DNA from 2 places in the Klebsiella scottii genome. Region 1 is predicted to be linked to the other one. Evidence: predicted binding sites of a transcription regulator. Region 1 holds the regulator's gene; the other holds the start of a gene.

What was found. The regulator ArgR, encoded in region 1, controls arginine synthesis, uptake and breakdown. The targets are predictions, from matches to a motif close to ANTGAATAAAAATACANT.
Region 2: the regulator ArgR is predicted to act here: its motif matches at 3,704-3,721, upstream of argA (amino-acid N-acetyltransferase).

The regions. Positions count from the first base shown of each region.
Region 1 is NZ_JARXNI010000019.1:29,232-36,495, reverse strand. Features, by position in the region: gene QFI97_RS03900 (sugar isomerase) at 1-526, opposite strand, end outside; gene QFI97_RS03895 (L-fucose/L-arabinose isomerase family protein) at 545-1,978, opposite strand; gene QFI97_RS03890 (helix-turn-helix domain-containing protein) at 1,975-2,874, opposite strand; gene mdh (malate dehydrogenase) at 3,122-4,060, opposite strand; gene argR (transcriptional regulator ArgR) at 4,476-4,946, shown strand; gene yhcN (peroxide/acid stress response protein YhcN) at 5,300-5,563, shown strand; gene yhcN-B (DUF1471 family stress response protein YhcN-B) at 5,668-5,934, shown strand; gene QFI97_RS03865 (barstar family protein) at 5,984-6,259, opposite strand; gene aaeB (p-hydroxybenzoic acid efflux pump subunit AaeB) at 6,415-7,264, opposite strand, start outside.
Region 2 is NZ_JARXNI010000019.1:532,192-539,455, forward strand. Features, by position in the region: gene recB (exodeoxyribonuclease V subunit beta) at 1-437, shown strand, start outside; gene recD (exodeoxyribonuclease V subunit alpha) at 434-2,272, shown strand; gene argA (amino-acid N-acetyltransferase) at 2,338-3,669, opposite strand; gene amiC (N-acetylmuramoyl-L-alanine amidase AmiC) at 3,899-5,152, shown strand; gene cobD (threonine-phosphate decarboxylase CobD) at 5,168-6,253, shown strand; gene QFI97_RS06285 (L-threonine kinase) at 6,224-7,123, opposite strand; gene QFI97_RS06290 (acetate/propionate family kinase) at 7,216-7,264, opposite strand, start outside.

The DNA of each region.
Region 1 (7,264 bases):
CGATGTTCCCCGACTTCAGGCGACGGCAGGCGTTGGCCGCGTCGCACCACTGGCTAATCTTCTCATCAAGGATGGTATCTCCTTCAAGGTAGCCGGAAACCACCGCAAAAGGATGCTCGAAACGGCGCAGCACGGCGGTCATTTCGGGCAGCCCGGCGCAGGTACAGCCTTTGCCCAGCCAGTCGTCTATCGTCTGCGTTTGGTCCAGATCCAGCGCGGGAACCGACTGCACGTTCAGCAGCACCAGCGTCACGTTGCCCAGCGCGCGCACTACCGGCAGCAGGGACTCGGACGAGGCGTAGGTTGTCAGGTGGCAGAAAATAATATCCACGTCTTCCGCCTGAAAGCGCAGCCCCGCCTCCCGCGCCCTTGCCGGATTGTCCACCATGCCTGCGGCAACGACGTCGCGCGGCGAGAATTTCTCCAGCAGCCGCTGATGATGCTCCATCAGCCGCTCTTTCATGCCCGAAAACTGCGACCAGTACGCTTCAAGGCCGATGGCGAAAATACCAATTTTTGCACTCATAAAGGTTCTCCTTTGCGGTTATACAATCCGGGTAGCCGTCACGCCGAGCAGGCTGGCAAGCTTTTCAAGCGTCGCACCGTGGTGCCCGATACCGATGGCGCAGTGATGAGCCGCCCCGCCGCGCGACCAGCTTTCGGTGAAGGCCCGGGCGCCGCAGGCGAAGCGGTAGCGACTGTTGGTATTGCCGATATCCAGCACTTCTCCCGCCAGTGATTCTCCTTCGGCGTACTGCAAAATCACCCGGTTGTTAACGTCCTCCACCACCGACAGGAAGGTGACCGGCCCGTTGCGTACGCTCATCTGGATCGAGATCCCTTTGCCGGGCTTACCGTGATAAACCGGCAAAGGCACGAGGCGCACTTCACCCTCGGCCATCGCCGGATGAGCCGGGCCGTCATGCCCCCACAGCACGACGTCATCATCGAAATCAATGCCGTAAGGTTCGGCAAATGAGCCTCCGGCCCCGAGTAAAGAGAGAATTTTCATCGCGATAACGTTTTTAACTTCGTACTCTCCGGCGACCGGAATATCCCGACCGGTAAGCAGCGTATTGCCCAGAATCAGCGAGGTGACGATATTTTCATGGGCGCTGCCCGGCGTGCCTTCGTAGTAGTACGCCAGCGCGTGCAGTTTGTTTTCCCGGACCAGGTCGTCGAGGGCGACGGCGGTGTGCGTTGCCCGCAGCAGTTCCTGCTCATCACAGCTGTCATCGATGACCAGCTTTTCCCTTATTTCCCGCCGCTTCTCTTCTATTTGCCTGTCGGAAACCTGCTCGCGCCAGCTCAGCAGCTCGCACATCTCCAGCGGCTGGAAGCGAACGCCCAGCTTCGCCGAGAGGTTCGTCATGTTGGAATAGACGTCGTACATGCCGTTGTAGTAATGGCCGAGCACGCCAATCTGCGTCTGCGCCAGCTGCTTTTTCAGAGTCAGCGCCGTCAGCCAGGCGCGGGTTTCCCGCCAGACGTGGGGATCGTTGTGCAAAGCTCCGACGATCATTTCCCAGCTAATCCCGGCGCGATTAAAGACGTTCGCCAGCTCCGGCGCGCTGCACGCCTGGCAATGCGCCAGCCACTCGCCGGTGCGCGCCCCGCGATCGGGCAGATCGCGAATCACGCTGTACGGCAACGTGCGCTCCGGCTGGAGGGCAAGGATCAGCACCGGCACGCTGAACTGCTGCACCAGCGGCAGCACCGTGGAGCTCAGGGCATAGGTGCTGATGGCGATCACGATGACGTCCGGCGAAAACTGCCTGAGGCGCAGGGCCAGCGCATCGCTTTTCTCCAGCGAATCCACCAGCCCGCCGTTCAGCACAGTCAGCGACGGCGCAGAGAGCTGCTCTTCAATCTCCTGCAGATAGCCCAGCAGGCGCTGTTCGAGGCCGCTGAACTGCGGCCAGTAGGTGTTGAGCCCGATACCAAACAGCGCGGTATTAAGCGTGGCGGGTGCGTTCATAGGTTGTCTCCTGATGAGGATAAATCGTCTGAGAAAGGAAAATGTCCGCGTCCCAGCCCCCGCGCCTGAAGCGCTCGTCGACAGTGGCTGGGGGACTGGTTAAAGCTTTTCTGAAAGATGACCGAGAAGTAGTTGCTGTCGCTAAAGCCGCTCACCGCCGCCACTTCTGCAATGGAGAGTTCGCTGGTGCCGAGCAGCGTTATGGCGCGGCACAGGCGGCGCTGCATCTGGTAGCGGCTGATGGTCATACCGGTTATCTGTTTGAAGGCGTCGCGCACCGAACGCGGAGAGAGCTGATGCTGCGCGCAGAGGGATTCCAGCTCAAATTTCTCATTCAGCCGCGAGCCGAGGCTGGCGATGACCAGATCGATATCCTGGCGGGCGTGAGAGGCCAGCTTGTCCGGCGCGTAGCGGTGGCGCATCAGCAGAAGCACCAGTTCGAGAAATATCGACTCGCTCAGGCGTAAAGAAACGGGGTCCCGCCTGCCGCACTCGCCGGCCAGACGCTCAACGTGCTGGCGGATCAACGCCAGCGACTCCCGGGTTAATCGCCAGCTACGGCTTTGCTGGTGGGTTTCCGTGCCGGGCAGCAGATTGTGCCAGTCGGTGCCCAGGCGCAGGCGGTCGCGGCAAAACAGAATGTTGCCCAGCTCGAGGTTATCGACCGACTGATAGTAATGGCTATCCTGCTGGGTCACATACAGCACGTCACCGTAGGTAATGCGGTACGGCAGTCCGTTCCAGATGTGTAATCCGTTCCCGCGCCAGACAATAACGATTTCGTCAAAATCATGGCGATGCAGAGGAAAGATATCCTGCGGGCAGCGGTGCTCCACCGCCACCGGATGGGCGGCACTAGTGAAGTAATCACTGCGCTTGAGCATTAAGGAGGTCATGTTTTTCCCGGTGATGGCGGCAAGGTGGAATCAATATAAGCCAGCCAAAAGCCGGGCCGCCTTAAGAGCCGGGTGGAAATTCGGGCGGGGCGTGACCAAAAAATCAAGAATCAGGAAGGGATTGCCGAAGTTGCAGAGGCGATCACATTTTGATAACAATCAACAGCGGGGCGAAACGGCGGAGGCTTTAAAAACAGCGAGCGGGCAAGGCTGCCCGCTCGTTTACATCATTCGCAAATCAGAACGATCACTTATTAACGAAATCTTCGCCCAGGGCGATATCTTTCTTCAGCGTATCGAGCATGCCTTCCAGCGCCTGCTGTTCAAAGGCGCTGAGCGTGCCTATCGAATGGCGCTCTTCCACACCATTTTTGCCTAACAGCAGCGGCTGTGAGAAGAAGCGAGCGTACTGACCATCGCCTTCAACATAGGCGCATTCCACCACGCCCTTCTCACCCTGCATCGCGCGGACCAGGGAGAGGCCAAAACGGGCTGCCGCCTGACCCATAGAGAGCGTTGCCGATCCGCCACCGGCTTTAGCTTCAACGACTTCAGTGCCGGCGTTTTGAATGCGTTTAGTGAGGTCTGCCACCTCTTGTTCGCTGAAGCTTACGCCAGCAATCTGTGACAGTAATGGCAGAATAGTGACGCCCGAGTGGCCGCCAATAACCGGCACTTCGACATCGGATGAGGATTTACCTTTCAGCTCAGCGACAAAGGTATTAGAGCGGATAATGTCCAGCGTGGTCACGCCAAACAGCTTGTTCTTATCGTAAACGCCGGCTTTTTTCAGCACTTCCGCCGCAATAGCCACCGTTGTGTTCACCGGGTTGGTAATAATACCGATGCAGGCCTGCGGGCTGGTTTTGGCAATCTGCTGAACCAGATTTTTCACGATACCGGCGTTAACGTTAAATAAATCGGAGCGATCCATGCCTGGCTTACGCGCAACGCCAGCGGAAATCAGCACCACATCAGCGCCTTCGAGCGCCGGGGTCGCGTCTTCACCGGAGAAACCTTTGATTTTTACATCGGTAGGGATATGGCTAAGATCAACCGCCACGCCCGGAGTTACCGGAGCGATGTCGTACAACGAGAGTTCTGAACCTGAAGGCAGTTGGGTCTTAAGTAGTAGGGCAAGCGCCTGGCCTATTCCACCAGCGGCGCCGAGGACTGCAACTTTCATCCTAAACTCCTTATTATGGTTAATATCGTCTTTCGTTACTCCGTCGCCTGGACCTTAATTCACAAGATGAACAATTACAATAAGTATGGTTGAAGAATGCGTTCTGGTGCGCAGCGATGCATCCGCTTCGCATTTTCATCCCTGAGACTGGCCATCCAGCAAAACGTAGTACCGGACCGACTAGTGGTTACAATACACCCAGCCTGTTCGGCAAAACAACACCAATCTCATAACATTTAATTTACTTTTACAGCTATTTACGCGCTGTGATGAAGGCATGTTCCTTATCAGGGTTATTTGCTAAAATATGCCCCCTTCATAACATTATTTACTTTATCCCCTTGCGGATTATTTGCATAAAAATTCATGATTATGCATAATGATGTTGTTTTTACCACCATAATCTGGGTGACTTATGCGAAGTTCGGCAAAACAAGAAGAACTGGTTAAAGCATTTAAACTGCTGCTTAAAGAAGAAAAATTCAGCTCTCAAGGTGAAATCGTCCAGGCGCTGCAGGAAGAAGGTTTCGATAATATCAACCAATCGAAAGTTTCTCGCATGCTCACAAAATTTGGCGCGGTACGAACCCGTAATGCCAAAATGGAAATGGTCTACTGTCTGCCTGCCGAGCTTGGCGTTCCGACAACCTCCAGCCCGCTGAAAAACCTGGTCCTGGACATCGACTATAACGATGCCGTCGTGGTTATCCATACCAGCCCAGGCGCAGCGCAGCTCATCGCGCGTCTTCTCGACTCCCTGGGTAAAGCGGAAGGCATCCTTGGCAGTATCGCGGGTGATGACACCATCTTTACCACCCCGGCCAGAGGATTTACCGTCAAAGATCTGCACGACGCGATTCTGGTCCTGTTTGAACAAGAACTCTAAGCCCTCTCCCTCTGGCTGACGCCGGAGGGCCCTTCAAAAAATGCAGCATTTCTTTAACATTTAGTGTGGTTTTTCACTCCTATACATTCCTTTACTGAATGAAAGGGCCGAAAACGCACAAAATATCAAATACATCCATCCTTATGATTTTATTAGAAATAGCGGGAACCCGTGGCTAATAAATGACATTTCTAATTCTTATACGTTATAAAAAAGACATTTCTATGTAATTATTTACACGCAAAACAATTAGCACGGTATTAATATTTTTGGTGATTAGTGTATACTTGATTTTGTGATGAGGGTCACGAAACAAAGAGCTCTCAGTAATAAGATTCGACGAGGTGAACATCATGAAAATCAAAACAACCGTAGCTGCACTCAGTATCCTGTCCGTACTCTCTTTTGGCGCTTTCGCCGCTGATTCAATCAACAGCGATCAGGCTCAAAGCCGTCAGCCAATCGGCACCGTTTCCGTCGGCGCGGTAAGTGCTTCCCCGATGGATATGCATGAAATGCTGAACAAAAAAGCGCAGGAGGAAGGAGCTTCTTCCTATCGCATCATCGAAGCGCGCACCGGCGACCACTGGCACGCGACGGCAGAACTTTATAAATAAGTTTTAACGCTTATCGGTTATTCACTGAATACAGAATATCTCCAGCGGCCCAGGTACATAACAAACCTCCCGCCGCTGCAATCAACATGGTTGGAGTAAAAATTATGAAAACTGCAATGATCATCGCATCCCTGGGCCTGGCCTCCGTACTCTCTTTCGGCGCAAGCGCCGCCGTACAGCAGGTCAACGCCGAACAGGCTCAAAACCTACAGTCTATGGGCACCGTTTCTGTCTCGCAGGTAGGCAGCGCGCCGATGGATATGCGCCAGGAACTGGCGGCTAAGGCCGCTAAAGAAGGCGCCAGCAGCTACCGTATTATTGAAGCCCGTACCGGCGATACCTGGCACGCTACGGCTGAGTTGTACAAATAAACCCTCGTCGTCTTATCCGACGACTTGCCCCCGCCCGTCGGGGGCTTTTTTATGCCTGTCTGGCATTAAAACGTAATTCCCCTTCCAGCTCTTCTTCCGCTTCATCAAACAGCAAAATCAAAGCGCCAAAGCGCCGACGCTGCTTATCGCTCAAATGAATAAACTCAATCTCTAACGGCAGCGGCAGCAGGCCGCCGGTGGTCACTTCCCAGAGCGAGTCCAGGTTGTTTACCCTCTCCCGGCTCAGCTCAAAGACGCGGGAAAACTCACGATAGAAATCCTGCTGTTCCGCTATATCATCGAAATCAAACGTGTAGACCGTCATCGCCCGCCCCCGCTTAAACCCGCCGCCATTCCCCGCTAAATACCATACCGCCGGACGGTCGCTTTGCCATCCTTATATTTCTGAATCGAAGGGGTCCCGTTGATGAGTAAGTATAGCGATAAAAAAACCGACGCTTCAGGCGTCGGTTTTGGTCTTTAGCTATTCGTCAGCACATGCTGATACTTGCGCAGCATCTCCACCAGCCGTCGGACCGGCTCCGTCACCTGCGGCGACGCTTCCCAGAGCCGCAGCTTCTCCTGATAAATATCCAGCTCGTCGAGCAGGCGGGAGAAATAGCGCCGACGCTTGTCATCATTGCCTGCGGAGATTACGTGATCCGCAGTACGACGCAGCTGGCGATGGTATGCCGACAGATCGTCATTAACCGGCACCGGCGCATCCCGCAGGCGCTGATGGGCAATAATCAGCGTCAGCGCTAAGCGGAAACGGGCAATATCGTCCGGGAACTTGTTCAACAATAAGAAGAGCTGTTGATAGAGGGCCGGCAGATGGTTCTCTTTGCGCCTGGCGGTATTGGTGGTCAGCGATGAGACCGCTGCCGAGACAAACTGATTGAGCAGAACGCGCCCGGTGCGCGCCCGCGAATTATCTCGCACCAGCAGGATAACCATCAGCGCGAGGAAACAGCCAACTATCTGACCTAACGCGCTGTCAAGGAACTGGCTGAACTGGAACTGCATCGGGTTATCCAGCACCAGGATATTGATGGTGCCGGCCAGCGCCCCCATCGATCCCAGCCGCCGCTTCTGTACTTCAATCCCAATGAAGAATGCCATCACCGCCAGGCTAATACACAGCAGCAGCATGCTTTGCTGGGTCGCGGGCATAATCACGAGGAAGAAAAACGCCCCCAGCGGTAGAGCCGCCAGCATCCCGTAGAGGAAGTCCAGTGCCACCATGCGCGGGTTCGGCAGGCGCATCGCCAGCGCCGTGACCACCGCGATCATCACCATTGCCCCGCTGCCGGAGGTCCAGCCGGTCCAG
Region 2 (7,264 bases), 500 kb from region 1:
ACGCGCTGGTTCGCCGCTACGACCCGCTTTCGGCGCAGTGCCCGGAGCTTGATTTCCGTCAGGTACGCGGAATGCTGAAAGGGTTTATCGACCTGGTGTTTCGTCATAACGATCGCTACTACCTGCTGGACTACAAATCCAACTGGCTGGGGGACGATCGCGAAGCCTACACCCGGCAGGCGATGGCGCAGGCGATGCGCACGCACCGCTATGATTTACAGTACCAGCTCTATAGCCTGGCGCTGCACCGCTATTTACGCCACCGCATTGCTGACTATGACTATGAGCGCCATTTTGGCGGCGTCATTTATCTCTTTTTACGCGGAATGGACGGACAGGACGGCGGGCAGGGGATATTTACCACGCGCCCCGAGCGGCCGCTAATCGACGGCCTGGACGCCCTGTTTGCCGGCGAAGTTCAGGAGATCGCCTCATGACCATGGATGAGCTGCTGCTTGAGGCAGCAAACCAGCGTTTGTTACGTCCGCTTGACGTCCAGTTTGCGCTGATGGTCGCTCAGGATGCGCACCCGGCGGTGAGGCTGGCGGCGGCGATACTGAGCCGCGATGCCGGCGAAGGGCACGTATGCCTGCCGCTCTCCCGCCTTGCGGCGGACGATGCGCTGAGCGGGAAAGCCGCCGCTCTGCGCGAGCAGCTGCTGGCGCAGGCCGGAGCGCCTGATGACTGGTCGACGCTGCTGCTCTCTTCTGCGGCGGTGAGCCGCGGGGAGCGCCCGACGCCGATGATCCTCTGCGGGGAACGGCTTTACCTTAACCGCATGTGGCGTAACGAGCTGACCGTCGCGCGCTTTTTTAACGAAGCCAATCAGGTGCTGAGCGTGGATGAAACGCGCCTGGCGTCGACGCTGGATGCGCTATTCCCCGCCGGGGAGGATATTGACTGGCAGAAGGTGGCGGCTGCGGTGGCGCTGACCCGGCGCATTGCGGTTATTTCCGGGGGCCCAGGCACCGGTAAAACCACCACCGTCGCCAGGCTGCTGGCGGCGTTGATTCAGACGACGGATAGGCCCCGCTGTCGTATCCGCCTGGCGGCGCCCACCGGGAAAGCCGCCGCGCGCCTGACCGAATCGCTGGGCAGCGCGCTGTGCCAGCTGCCGCTGACGGATGAGCAGAAGGCGCAGCTGCCGACAGAGGCCAGCACCCTGCACCGTCTGCTGGGCGCTCAGCCGGGCAGCCAGCGTATGCGCTATCACGCCGGCAACCCGCTGCACCTCGACGTGCTGGTGGTGGATGAAGCCTCGATGATCGATCTGCCGATGATGGCTCGCCTGATTGACGCGCTGCCGGCGCACGGTCGGGTGATTTTTCTCGGCGACCGCGATCAGCTGGCGTCGGTGGAAGCCGGCGCGGTGCTGGGGGATATTTGTGCCTGGGTTAATGCCGGCTATACCGCCGATCGCGCGGCGCAGCTAAAGCGGCTGACCGGCCTGCCGGTACCTGCCGGCGAGGGCGAGGCGGCGGGCGCCCTGCGCGACAGCCTGTGCCTGCTGCAGAAAAGCTATCGTTTTGGCAGCCATTCCGGTATCGGTAGCCTGGCCCGGGCGGTTAACGCCGGCGATCGGCATGGCGTCAAAACGACCCTGCGTCAGCCGTTCGACGATATCGCCCTGCACCCGCTAAGCACCACCGAGGAGTATGAAACGATGCTGACGCAGGCGCAGGCCGGCTACGATCGCTATCTTCGGCTGCTGCGCGAGCGGGCGGAGCCGGAGGCGGCGATTGCCGCTTTCGGCGAGTTCCGGCTACTGTGCGCCCTACGCGAGGGCCCCTACGGCGTCAGCGGGCTGAACGAACAGCTGGAGCTGATGCTCAATCGTAAGCGGGCTATTGCGCTGCCGCGGCATTCGCGCTGGTATGAAGGCCGCCCGGTCATGATCTCGCGCAACGATAGCGCGCTGGGGCTGTTTAACGGTGATATTGGCATTGCGCTGGAAAGGGGAGAAGGGCTTCGCGTCTGGTTCCCGATGCCGGATGGCAGCATTAAGTCGGTGCAGCCGAGCCGTCTGCCGGAACACGATACCGCCTGGGCGATGACGGTGCATAAATCGCAGGGCTCGGAATTTGACCACGCGGCCCTGATTTTGCCTTCCCGCAGCGTGCCGCTGGTGACGCGTGAGCTGGTGTATACCGCGATAACGCGAGCTAAAAGGCAGCTGTCGATTTATGCCGATGAGCAGGTGCTTACTCAGGCTATCGTGGCGCGCACCGAACGGCGCAGCGGGCTGGCGGACATCTTCGCCAGCGGCGGGTAGCCTCAACCTTCAGCGCTTCACCTTTCCCGGCCCGCGCTACGCTTAGCCGGGAAGGGGGCGCTCACTTAGCCAAGGTCGGCCATCATCACCTTGGAACGGCGCTGATAGTTGTACATCTCTTTCTTACTCTCCGGCAGCAGGTCGATATCCACCGGCGTAAAGCCGCGCTCCTGGAACCAGTGGATGCTGCGGGTAGTCAGCACGAACAGTTTGCTTAGCCCCATCTGCTTTGCCTGGGTCGCAATGCGGTTCAGCAGCACTTCCCCGCGCGATGAGCTGCGGTAGTCCGGATGGACCGCCACGCAGGCCATTTCACCGATTTTCTCTTCCGGGAACGGATAGAGCGCGGCGCAGGCAATTGTTGTGTTATCGCGCTGAATGATGGTGAATTTATCTATTTCCATCTCCAGCTGCTCGCGGGAGCGACGCACCAGAATCCCCTGCTGCTCCAGCGGGCTGATCAGCTCAAGAATGCCGCCAATATCGTTGATGGTGGCGCGGCGAATCTGCTCGGCGCTTTCCATGACGATCTGAGTACCGATACCGTCGCGCGAGAACAGCTCCTGCAGCAGAGCGCCATCTTCCTGGTAGCTGATCAGGTGGCAGCGACGCACGCCGCTGCGGCAGGCTTTCACCGCGCCGCGCAGGAAACGCACGGTACCGGAGTTGTAGTCCTCTTCCGCTTCCAGCTCTTCAACCCGCGCCTGGGCTTCGTTCGGGAACAGTTCGGGAACGATCTCACCCTCCTGGCTGTACACCCCTTGTGAAGAGCAGAAGCCGATCATTTTTTCCGCTTTCAGCTTAATAGCCAGCTGGGTGGCAATCTCTTCTGACGTCAGGTTAAAGCTTTCGCCGGTGACCGATACCGCAACCGGGCCCATCAGCACGATGGCGCCATTATCAAGCTGGCGATGGATCGCTTCTTCATCGATACGACGAATGCGCCCGCTGTGGCAATAATCGACGCCATCATCAACGCCAAGCGGTTGGGCAATAATGAAATTGCCGCTCACGACGTTGATGTGGGCGCCCTGGAGCGGAGTGTTGTTGAGGCTCATCGACAGGCGCGCGGTAATTTCCAGCTGCAGCATGCCGGCGGCCTGTTTAACCAGTTCGAGGGTTTTGGCGTCAGTCACGCGCGTCTGTTTGTGGTAAAGCGGCTCATGATGATGTTCGGCCAGGTTGGCGTCTATCTGAGGACGCGCGCCATAGACCACCACCAGGCGAATGCCCAGACTATGTAACAGACCAATGTCATTGACTATGCTGGAGAAATTCTCATGCTCAATGGCTTCGCCACCCAGCATGATGACAAACGTTTTTCCCCGATGGGCGTTAATATAGGGAACAGAATGGCGGAATCCTTCTACCAGTTCGGTGCGACGTTCCTTCACCATGACAACAACCCTCAATGCATGATTATTCGTAATAAGTGTATTTTTATTCTGTTTTCCCCGTAAACGCAAGCCAAAATTTGTCCCGAACCTGCGAAAGAACTGTGACTTAAAGCGCGCTACCAAAGATTGTTTACCCTTTTATTGATGACAGGTTATACGGCTTTCGTTAAAGTTTCTGGTCAATCTGTTTGTTTTGGATACGAATGCGTTTTTATTGCTTGGGAGTGGCATGCCGGGATACAAGTCAGGATTAAGCCGTCGCCGTTTTTTACAGGGGGCGAGCGCTATGTGGTTAATGAGCGTCAGTCCGGTTGGTTTAGCTGCCGTTGCACAGGTCGTCGCCGTGCGCGTCTGGCCGTCGTCAACCTATACGCGCGTTACGGTGGAATCCAACCATGTGCTGAAATATCGGCAGTTTGCGTTGAGCAATCCGGAGCGGCTGGTGGTCGATCTGGAAGGGGTTAACCTTAATTCCGTGCTAAAAGGCATGGGAACCAGCATTCGCGACGACGATCCCTATATTAAGTCCGCTCGCGTCGGGCAGTTCGATCCGCAAACGGTGCGCATGGTGTTTGAGCTCAAACAGAATGTGAAACCGCAGCTCTTTGCCCTCGCGCCGGTTGCCGGCTTTAAAGAGCGCCTGGTGATGGATCTCTATCCGTCTACGGCGACCGATGTGCAGGACCCGCTGCTGGCGCTGCTGGAAGATTACAACAAGGGCGATCTCGATCGTCAGGTGCCGCCGGCAGAAAGCGGGCCGAAGCCGGGTAAAGCCGGGCGCGACCGGCCGATTGTGATTATGCTCGATCCGGGACACGGCGGTGAAGACTCCGGCGCGGTAGGCAAATACCATACCCGCGAGAAAGACGTTGTGCTGCAGATTGCCCGCCGGCTGCGGGCGCTGATCGAAAAAGAGGGGAATATGAAGGCCTATATGACCCGCAACGAAGATGTCTTTATTCCCCTGAAGGTGCGCGTCGCCAAGGCGCAAAAGCAGCGTGCCGATCTGTTCGTCTCGATTCACGCCGATGCCTTTACCAGCCGCCAGCCGAGAGGCTCTTCGGTATTTGCGCTCTCAACCAAAGGCGCTACCAGCACCGCGGCTAAGTATCTGGCGCAAACCCAGAACGCCTCCGATCTGGTGGGGGGCGTCAGCAAGAGCGGCGATCGCTACGTCGACCATACGATGTTTGATATGGTGCAATCGCTGACCATCGCCGATAGCCTGAAGTTTGGTAAGGCGGTGCTGCAAAAGATGGGCAAAATTAATAACCTCCACAAAAACCAGGTTGAACAGGCCGGCTTCGCGGTGCTGAAAGCGCCGGATATTCCGTCGATCCTGGTCGAAACCGCGTTTATCAGCAACGTGGAGGAGGAGCGTAAGCTGAAAACGGCGACCTTCCAGCAGGAAGTTGCCGAGTCGATACTGGCGGGGATTAAGGCCTACTTCGCCGATGGCGCAACGCTGGCAAGGCGTGGCTGATAAAAGGAGCGGGATATGGCTCTGTTAAAGAGCGCGCATGGCGGCAATACGCGGGAGGCGGCGGCGCTGCTGGGCATTAAGCCCGATCGGCTGCTGGATTTTAGCGCCAATATTAATCCGCTGGGCATGCCTGAAAGCCTGAAGCGCGCTCTGATCGATAATCTTGACCGCGCAGAGCGCTATCCCGACGTGGACTATCAGCAGCTGCACGAGGCCCTGGCCGAACATCACCACATTCCCGCCTCGTGGATCGTGGCGGGGAATGGCGAAACCGAATCTATTTTCACCGTCGTAAACGGCCTGAAGCCGCGTCAGGCGATGATCGTGATACCCGGCTTTGCCGAATATCGCCGCGCGCTGAGCTCGGTGGACTGCGCGATCCGCGAGTTCGTTCTGCGTGAAGAGGATGGCTGGCAGCTGACCGAGGCCCTTCTCGCGGCCCTGACGCCAGACCTGGACTGCCTGTTCCTGTGTACGCCCAACAACCCAACCGGACTGCTGCCGGAGCGCCGGCTGCTGGCGGCGATTGCCGAGCGCTGCAAAGCGTTAAGCATCGCGCTGGTGCTGGATGAGGCCTTTATCGATTTTATTCCCGACCAGCCGGGGTTTATTCCTCTGCTGCGCGATAACCCGCATATCTGGGTACTACGCTCGCTGACGAAGTTCTATGCCATACCCGGCCTGCGTCTGGGGTATCTGGTCAACGGCGATGAGCGCGCCGTCGCCCGGATGCGCGAGCGGCAAATGCCGTGGTCGATCAACGCGTTTGCCGCGCTGGCGGGGGAAATTATTCTGCAGGATAGCGCCTACCAGCAGAAGACCCGGCAGTGGCTGGCCGAAGAGGGGCGGCGTTTTTACCAACAGCTCCGCCGGCTTCCCGGCTTAACTGTATATCCGGGTCAGGCAAACTATCTGTTTCTGCGCGCCGATATGCCGGGCATCGACCTGCAGTATGCGCTGCTGCAGCAGCATATTTTGATTCGCAGCTGCGCCAACTATCCCGGCCTCGGGGCGGGCTATTTCCGCGTGGCGATCCGCAGCGCGGAGGAGAATCAGCGGCTGATTAGCGCATTAAGGCGCATCGCTGGCGCGAACGCCTGAAGCGGCAAGCAGGCGGGCGCCGCCCTGCACCATCTTCAGCAGGTGCTGCCGCGGCCAGTGCTCGCTCATGCTCCTCTTCGCCAGCGCCCACTGTATATAGCCGATATCGTGCCGCCGCCGGTCCAGCATCAGGCCGACAACGCTGCCGCTGTGAGCGACGTTCAGACCGTATAAGTCGCACTCTTCCACCAGCGCCAGCAGCGAGGTAAAACCGGGTTTTGCCAGCAGCAGCTGGCTGGCAATCGCGCTAAGCGTCGACGCTTCCCCCATCCGCCGCGGGCAGCCGCTAAGACAGGCATCCTGTATCTTTTCCCACGCCAGCTGTAGCGTAGCCGAGCTGGCGAGCAGCCGGGACCGGCGGGGCAGGCGATGATAATCCGTTGTGCGTAGCGTTACGGGACTTTCGAGAACGTAAAGATCGAGCTGTGGCTGGGACTCGCAGGCAATTTGCGTCGAGGCGTCGTTGTGGTCGAAAAGCGTGAGCTGGCGAAAAATGGTGCTGTCGGTGGGTTCCAGGGAGACGCAAAGCCGCGCCAGCTCGGACTCCGACAGCGTATGGCCGAGATGATGCGCCGTGGCCACCGCGGTAGCGGCAATATCTGCCGTACTGCTGGCCATCCCTTTGGCGACAGGAATCGACGAGTGCACCTCGATACGGATGTCGTGGCTCAGGCCTGCCGGGTATTGCCAGTAGTCTAAAAGCCGCTCGACCATTGCCCGGGAAAGCGGGCGTTCATCAGGCAGAGGCGGCGCGGCGCTCACCTCGACGGTGCTGTACCAGTCGACGGGGCAGGAGACCAGCTTTTCACTGCCAAGGATCCAGCCCTGGATGAGCTCTCCGCAGGATGCGGGACATTGTGCAACGGCCACCGGTTCACCTTTCCACTCGATTTTTCATGGCGCATAGTGTCATGGCGATCCCGCTATTACCATGATTTCACTCAAGCCTGAGGGCGGCTGTTTTACGCCGAAACGCACAGATCCGCCCGCGCGGAGAGGGCGATGCGCATA